Regions from separate parts of the Lelliottia sp. EB106-05-01-XG201 genome, predicted to be linked through region 1. Evidence: riboswitches for the same ligand, from Rfam matches in the RefSeq annotation. Region 1 holds a riboswitch; the other holds the start of a gene.
The links. Region 1 has a riboswitch for thiamine pyrophosphate ahead of thiC (phosphomethylpyrimidine synthase ThiC). Riboswitches for the same ligand answer to the same signal wherever they lie in the genome.

Region 1 (4,212 bases):
CGTCATCGTCGGCTAATACCAGCGTTCCGATGCCCGCTCCGGCCAGATACAGCGCAGCAGGCGCGCCGAGCCCGCCCAGCCCGACAATCAATACCCGGCTGTCGAGCAGCTTTTGTTGACCGTCGACGGCGATATCCTCCAGCAGGATCTGGCGGCTGTAGCGCATGAAGTCGCTGTCATTCATCGCCCGCTCCCGCCAGTTGCAAGAGCTGTGCAGTCGCCGCCTGCCAGTCCACCGCCTGAGTAATGGCGCTGACTACCGCGATACTCCCGACGCCGGTCTCCAGCACCGCCGGGGCGCGATCAAGGCTGATGCCGCCGATGGCCACGGTCGGATAATCGGCCAGACGTTCGATGTGACGTGCCAGCTGCGCCAGCCCCTGCGGGGCCGAGGGCATCTGTTTGGTTTGCGTCGGGAAGACGTGGCCGAGGGCGATATAGGACGGCCGTGCGGCGAGCGCCACATCGATCTCCATATCGTCGTGAGTCGACACGCCGAGGCGCAAACCGGCCTTCCGGATCGCGTTCAGATCGGCGGTTTCGAGATCCTCCTGTCCCAGATGCACGCCGTAGGCCTGATGCTTAATCGCCAGCTGCCAGTAGTCGTTGATGAACACCCGGGCGTCATACCGACGCCCCAGTGCGATGGCGGCAGACACATCACTTTCGACCTCGTCATCACGCTGGTCTTTAATGCGTAGTTGAATCGTTTTCACGCCAGTCTCAAGCAGGCGCTCAATCCACTCCACGCTGTCGACCACCGGATAAAGCCCTAAACGCCGGGGCACGGTTGGAAAATTGGGCTGAACCATTACGCCTCCTCTTTTTTGAGGTAGATTTCGCCGCCTTTGGCGCGGAAGTTTTCCGACATATCGGCCATGCCGACTTCAATCACCTGCTTCGCGGCATAGTCACGCACTTCCTGGCTGATTTTCATCGAGCAGAATTTCGGTCCGCACATGGAGCAGAAGTGCGCCACTTTGCCGGACTCCTGCGGCAGGGTTTCATCGTGATAGGCGCGGGCGGTGAACGGGTCGAGGGCCAGGTTGAACTGGTCTTCCCAGCGGAACTCGAAGCGCGCTTTGGACATGGCGTTGTCGCGGATCTGCGCCCCAGGGTGGCCTTTGGCTAAATCGGCGGCGTGGGCGGCGATTTTGTAGGTGATCAGCCCCTGCTTCACGTCCTCTTTGTTCGGCAGGCCGAGGTGCTCTTTCGGGGTGACGTAGCAGAGCATGGCGCAGCCAAACCAGCCGATCATCGCCGCGCCGATGCCGGAGGTGAAATGGTCATAGCCCGGTGCAATATCGGTGGTCAGCGGCCCCAGGGTGTAGAACGGCGCCTCGTGGCAGTGCTCCAGTTCTTCGGTCATGTTGCGGCGGATCATCTGCATCGGCACGTGGCCCGGGCCTTCGATCATCACCTGCACGTCATATTCCCAGGCGATTTTGGTCAATTCGCCGAGGGTGTGCAGCTCGGCAAACTGTGCTTCGTCGTTGGCGTCGCGAATGGAGCCCGGGCGCAGACCGTCGCCCAGAGACAAGGAAACATCGTACGCGGCGCAGATTTCACAAATCTCGCGGAAGTGTTCGTAGAGAAAGTTCTCCTGATGATGCGACAGGCACCATTTCGCCATAATCGAGCCGCCGCGCGACACAATCCCGGTCAGACGTTTGGCGGTCATCGGCACGTAGCGCAGCAACACCCCGGCGTGAATGGTGAAGTAGTCCACCCCCTGTTCCGCCTGCTCCAGCAGGGTATCGCGGAAGGCTTCCCAGGTGAGATCTTCGGCGATCCCGTTCACCTTCTCCAGCGCCTGGTAGATCGGAACGGTGCCGATCGGCACCGGGCTGTTACGCAGGATCCACTCGCGGGTTTCGTGGATGTAGCGCCCGGTGGAGAGGTCCATCACCGTGTCCGCACCCCAGCGGGTCGACCACACCAGTTTTTCGACCTCTTCTTCGATGGAAGAGGTGACCGCGGAGTTGCCGATATTGGCGTTCACTTTCACCAGGAAGTTGCGGCCGATAATCATCGGCTCCGATTCCGGGTGGTTAATGTTGGCGGGGATGATCGCTCTTCCGGCGGCGACTTCGTCACGCACGAATTCCGGGGTGATGTTCTCGGGCAGGCGAGCGCCAAACCCTTCGCCCGGATGCTGGTGGCGCAACACTTCACTGCGGATGCGCTCGCGGCCCATGTTTTCGCGAATGGCGATGAACTCCATCTCAGGCGTGACGACACCTGAGCGTGCGTAATGGAGCTGGGTCACGCATTTGCCCGCTTTGGCGCGTTTCGGTGTGAGCAGGCCGGTAAAGCGCAGTTCGTCCAGACCATCGTCGGCCAGGCGTTCTTTGGTGTACGCGGAGCTACGGTCGGTCAGAGATTCGCTGTCCTGGCGTGCTTCAATCCACGGTTGGCGCAGTTTTGCCAGACCCTGCTGCACGTTGATGGCTACATCCGTATCGCCGTAAGGACCAGAGGTGTCATAAACCGGTACCGCTTCGTTGTCTTCGAACTGGGGATTATCTTTGCTGCCGCCGATGAGCGTCGGGCTGAGCTGGATTTCACGCATCGGCACGCGGATATCGTCCTGCGAACCGGTGATGTAGATGCGCCGAGAATTCGGGAAAGCGGTGCCTTCCAGGGTGTCGATGAAGTGTTGGGCTTGTGCGCGCTGCTCGCGGCGGGTCAGTTTAGTGGCAGACATAGCTCATTCCAAAAAAGTAAGGAGTGGCTTGTCAGACGACGGATGAACTAAGAGAAGTGATCACCCAGGGAAGGGCGATACAACAGCTTTTTGACTCTTGTTCCCTTCGCAGGTATTAACCTGATCAGGTTCCGCGGATCCCGAATTAACGGTCTCAGCCCGTACATTTCTGTACTGGGCACTCCGACAAGAAAACACGCCTGCAGTGCAGACGCGATATTTGTAAATTACTCGTTAACGCTTAAGAACTCAAGCCGGTCGCGCGATGTTGTCTTCGTTGCTGGCCTTCAGATCGCTGTCCAGCACCAGGGCGATGAGCTTGTCTTCCAGCGTGAAGCGGACTTCCATCGCCTCGCCGAGATCGGAAAGGGCCTGCTGGAACTCCAGATAATTGTCCTGGTCGATGGCGTTTTCGAGCGTTGAGTCGTAATAGTCCATGATCTGCTGGGTATTGGCCTCCAGCAGCGGATAGAGTTTGGTCGCCGCTAAATACGGCGTCGTCCCTTCCATTTCGCGAATAATACGTTCATATAGATTAAAATGACCGTCAGACAGGTAGTCGACCAGGCTTTGACAAAAATCATCCAGCGCTTTTTCATTCAACCGCATATACGATTCTTTGCCAGGCTTAATGCCAACCAGATTGTAGTAGGCAACAAGCAAATGTTTGCGCACGTGCAGCCAGCGATCGACCAGGTGATGACTTCCTCCAACGCGCTCTGTCAGGCTTTGTAGCTGGTTTAGCATGTTTGACTCCACAAGGTTAAGATGAAAAAGCTGGCCACCCGAAAATGTAAGAATATTGTTATCAACATGCCTGTGAAGCAAAGGTAGTGCAATAGATATGGATCGTATAATTGAAAAATTAGATCGCGGCTGGTGGATCGTCAGCCACGAACAAAAATTATGGTTGCCCGGCGGAGAATTGCCCTACGGCGAGGCTGAAAATTTCGATCTTGCGGGGCAGCAGGCGCTGAAGATCGGCGAGTGGCAGGGCGATCCCGTGTGGTTAATCCAGCAGCATCGCCATCACGAGATGGGATCGGTTCGCCAGGTGCTGGATCTCGATGTCGGCCTGTTCCAGCTGGCCGGGCGCGGCGTACAGCTGGCCGAGTTTTTCCGATCGCACAAATATTGCGGCTACTGCGGGCACACCATGCACCGGAGTAAAACCGAGTGGGCTATGCTCTGCAACCACTGTCGCGAGCGCTACTATCCGCAAATCGCCCCGTGCATTATCGTCGCCATTCGTCGTGATGACTCCATTCTGCTGGCGCAACATACTCGCCATCGCAACGGCGTGCATACGGTGCTGGCCGGGTTTGTCGAAGTGGGCGAGACGCTTGAGCAGGCCGTGGCCCGCGAAGTGATGGAAGAGAGCAGCATCAAGGTGAAAAACCTGCGTTACGTCACCTCCCAGCCGTGGCCGTTCCCTATGTCCTTGATGACCGCGTTTATGGCGGATTATGACAGCGGCGAGATTGTGATCGACCAAAAAGAGCTGC
Region 2 (4,212 bases), 3.6 Mb from region 1:
AAACAGAGCAGCAGCAGGAGCAGAGCGGTGACCGCGCCATCCTGACTGCGATACGAGCCGATCTGCTGATACAGCCAGAACGGCAGGGTGCGGAAATCGTCGTTGCCAAACAGCGCCACCACGCCGAAATCGCCAATCGACAGCACGCTGGCAAACGCCAGCGCCTGTGCCAGCGGGCGTTTCAGAGCGCGCAGTTCCACCACTTTCAGCCGCTGCCAGCCGCGCATCCCCAGCGACTGGCACAGCAAGGTGTAGCGGGCGCTCAGGTCGCGCATCGGGTTTTCCAGCACTTTCAGCGCGTAGGGGATCGCCATCAGCGCGTTGGTGAAAATCACGATCCCGTCAGCGTGTTCGGGTAAGCCGATGGTACTGTTAAACAGCAAAAAGAACCCGGTCGCCAGCACGATCCCCGGCATCGCCAGAATCAACATTCCGCTCAACTCCAGCGCCTGTCCGGCGATGCGCGACTGGCGGGCGTAGAGCTCACGGCTGCTCCACAAGAGCATCATGGTCAGGAGAATGCACAGCAATCCGGCCCCGAGAGCGATACGCAACGACGTCCACAGCGCCTGCCACAGCACCGGCTGTTGCAGCACGGAAAACAGATTCAGATTGAGCCCATCCACCACCACCGCCAATAGTGGCGGAAGTAATAACAGCAGCGCGAGGGCAATCAGCAGGAGATCGCCCAGACGACTGCGCAGGCTGTCCTGCGGGTCGCGCCAGCCGTTCACCTGATGGCTGCCGACGGCAATCGCCTTGCTCAGGCGCTGGCTGAGCAGCACCAGCCCCAGACAGCAGAACATCTGGATCATCGCCAGCACTGCCGCGCGGCCTGGATCGTAGTCAAAGCTCAGCGCCTGATAGATCGCCAGCTCAATGGTGGTAGCCTGCGGCCCGCCGCCAAGCGACAGCACGGTGGCAAAGCTGGCGAAGCAGAGCATAAAAATCAGTGCCGCAACGGGCGGGATCTGCCGACGCAGCCACGGCCACTCGACAAAGCGGAAAAAGGCAAAACCGCGCATCCCGAGCTGAGCCGCCAGCTGGCGCTGCTCGCCGGGAATGTTTTCCAGCGCTTGCAGGAACAGGCGCGTCGCCATCGGCATATTGAAGAACACGTGAGCGAGTAAAATGCCCTGCAGGCCGTAAGGGGAGAAAGTCCACTCCAGTCCGAAGGCATTCAACAGCGTGGCGATCCACCCCTGGCGTCCGTACACGCTCAGAATACCGAAGACGGCGACCAGCACGGGCAGAATCAACGTCATCGCGCACAGGCGCAGCAGGGCTTGCCTGCCGGGGAAGCGGCGGCGATAGAGCGCCCGGGCTAAAAAGATCGCCGGAACCACAGAAAGCAGGGCAGAGAGAAACGCCTGCCAGAAGGAGAACCGCACCACGTGCCAGAGATAGCTATCGTGCCGCAGCGCGGCGATGTCGCTTTCCGGTGCGTTCAGCCACAGGGCAAGAAAAGCCCCCAGGCTCACCACCACCATCAGCGTGGCGGCAGTCAGCCCGGGGATCAGCCAGCCGGGAATTAGCGGCTGACGGCGCGTTGCCATTCACTGATCCAGGCGGCGCGCTGAGTGGAAACCTGCTGCGGGGTGAACTCGAGCGTGGTTTGCGGTTTGCTCAGTTGGTCAAAGCCGGCGGGCAGCGTAACGTCCGTCACCGGGTACATCCAGTTGCCGGTCGGGATCGCATTCTGGAACCCAGGAGAGACCATAAATTTCAGGAACTTTTCTGCCAGTTCCGGCTGTTTGCTGGCGGCGGTACGCGCGGCGACTTCCACCTGCAGATAGTGGCCTTCGGCGAAGTTCGCGGCGGCGTAGTTGTCTTTCTTCTCTTCGATGATGTGATAGGCCGGAGAGGTGGTGTAGCTCAGGACCAGATCGCTTTCACCTTTCAGGAACAGGCCGTAGGCTTCGCTCCAGCCTTTGGTGACGGTGACGGTTTTGGCAGCCAGTTTTTGCCAGGCTTCCGGCGCTTTATCGCCGTACACTTTTTGCATCCACAGCAGCAGGCCCAGGCCCGGCGTGCTGGTGCGCGGATCCTGATAAATCACGCGCCATTTCTGGTCGCTTTCGACCAGCTCTTTCAGGCTTTTCGGCGGGTTTTTCAGCTTGTTTTTGTCGTAGACGAAGGCGAAGTAGCCGTAATCGAAGGGCACGAAGGTGTCGTTTTTCCAGCCGCCCGGCACGCTGACCGCATCGGCGGCGACACCGCTTTTGGCGAACAGATTAGTTTGCGAGGCCGCTTCCAGCAGATTGTTGTCGAGACCCAGCACCACGTCGGCTTTGCTGTTTTTGCCTTCCATCCGCAGACGGTTCAGCAGGGAAACGCCGTCTTCCAGCGCCACGAATTTCAGTTCGCAGTTGCAATCGGCTTCAAAGGCTTTTTTGACCACCGGGCCAGGGCCCCAGTCGGCGGCAAAGGAGTCGTAGGTGTAGACCGTCAAAACGGGTTTGGCAAAAGCAGGCAGCGCGAAGAGCGCCAGCAGGGGGAGAACTTTTTTTAACACTTTGCACCTCAAAGTTGAGTGGCAAAGGATTTTGAGCGACAGCCTCAAATCCCTTCGCCGGCGTTATCCGGATCAGGTTCGACGGGTATTATCTCAGCGCACATCATCGATGCAGCACCCCGTTGAGAACGGCGGTATTGTAATGATTTGGTGAATATTACGAAAGTGTTATGGCTCCGGCGGCGCAAACCAGGCGGATTTAAAGTCAAACCAGCCCAGGGTGTTCATGCGCAGGCCGCGCATACTGCGCTGTCCCTGAATCATCAGCCAGTGGTGGATCAGCGGCACCATCGCCTGCTGGGAGAGCAGTTGTTGGCACCAGACCGCCAGATTCATATCGCCCGCTCGCCACTGGGCGGCGTCCTGCTGCCAGTCGCGGGCGATGCAGTGTTGGATAAGCGGAATCTCATACAGATGTGAGAATAACGAGAAATCGAGCGGCAGGGTGAAGTTTGCGCTGTTGAGCCAGATATCGCTGACTGCTTCGCCGCGATGCCATTCATCGTATTCCACCTCCTGAATCTCCAGCGTCACGCCTTCTGCCGCCAGAAGTTTGCTCATGATGCGGGCAATAAACCGGTGCTCCACATGTTCGCGATAATAGGTCAGGGTAATGGATTCCAGCCCGGCGGGCTTTTCGCACCGCCCAGGGCGGGCGTGGTGCCAGCGCGGCAGCAGTCCGTAGGCCGGGAACCAATAGGTCTGATGCTGATCTTCCGCCTGATAAATCAGATTCGCAGGCGCGAGAATCTGACTGACCCACTGGCGCACCTCGCGGCTCGCGCCCCGGTGGGTACGGGAGTCAAATAGCAGATAGTAACAGCCCTCTTCGAGGCGACTTTCGACGGCTTTTTCCCCGTCGGTCGGGCCTTCCAGCGTCAGACCGGGGCTGAACTCTTCGCTGATCTCCGGCAGCACCCAGACATTCACCTCGTCAATCAACGCGCGATAGCCAAAGTAGTCATCAAAGGCGCGGATTTTGAGCTGATTGCTATTGTTGCGCATCACCGCGTAAGGGCCGGTCCCGACCGGCTGGCTGGCGAAATTCGGCATGGTTCCCCACTCGTGGGGCAAAATCATCGACGGGACGTAGCCCATCAGCCACGGCAGCCACTGGTCGGGTTCGGACAGCTCAATATCCAGCGTCCAGGCGGTGGGAGAGTGAATCTGCGTGATGTGGGAGTAGAGCGGCAGCTCGCGGGCGCGCTGCAGGGAGGCGATGACGTCTTCCATCTCCAGCTCGCGGCCATGATGAAAATGGATGCCGGGACGCAAAAAAAAGCGCCAGTGCAAGGGGGATAATTGCTGCCAGTGGTGCGCGATGTCCGCTTCCAGTTCCCCGTTTTCCTCATTTATGCGCGTCAGGCCGCTGAAGATCTGGCGCGCCATGTGCGTTTCGGAACGGCGTAACGCCGTGCCGGGCAGCAGGTTTTTCATCGGACGATAGTAGAGCACGCGCAGGATGTGTTTCCCCTGGCGGAAGCTGCGGCCCAGATGAGAGACCAGCATCTGACGCACGGCGGCTTTGTCGCCCACCAGTTGCACCAGCTGATCGATGCGATCCTGCTCCAGCAGGTCCTCGGCGCGCTGTTGCTGGAGTGCCAGGCCGGTGTAGAGGAAGGTTAAGCGCGAACGTTTTCCGCGTCCGGCTTCGGCTTCCCAGTTAAGCCAGCCCTGCTGCTGCATGGTGTTGAGCA

Region 2: it holds a riboswitch for thiamine pyrophosphate, as region 1 does, so the genes downstream of both, thiB (thiamine ABC transporter substrate binding subunit) here and thiC (phosphomethylpyrimidine synthase ThiC) in region 1, are expected to answer to the same signal.

The regions. Positions count from the first base shown of each region.
Region 1 covers NZ_JBYTDV010000001.1:256,083-260,294, forward strand. Annotated here, with positions in the region: gene thiF (thiazole biosynthesis adenylyltransferase ThiF) at 1-184, opposite strand, end outside; gene thiE (thiamine phosphate synthase) at 177-812, opposite strand; gene thiC (phosphomethylpyrimidine synthase ThiC) at 812-2,707, opposite strand; TPP riboswitch at 2,792-2,903, opposite strand; gene rsd (sigma D regulator) at 2,957-3,454, opposite strand; gene nudC (NAD(+) diphosphatase) at 3,552-4,212, shown strand, end outside.
Region 2 covers NZ_JBYTDV010000001.1:3,905,822-3,910,033, reverse strand. Annotated here, with positions in the region: gene thiP (thiamine/thiamine pyrophosphate ABC transporter permease ThiP) at 1-1,556, opposite strand, end outside; gene thiB (thiamine ABC transporter substrate binding subunit) at 1,532-2,515, opposite strand; TPP riboswitch at 2,547-2,647, opposite strand; gene sgrR (HTH-type transcriptional regulator SgrR) at 2,684-4,212, opposite strand, start outside.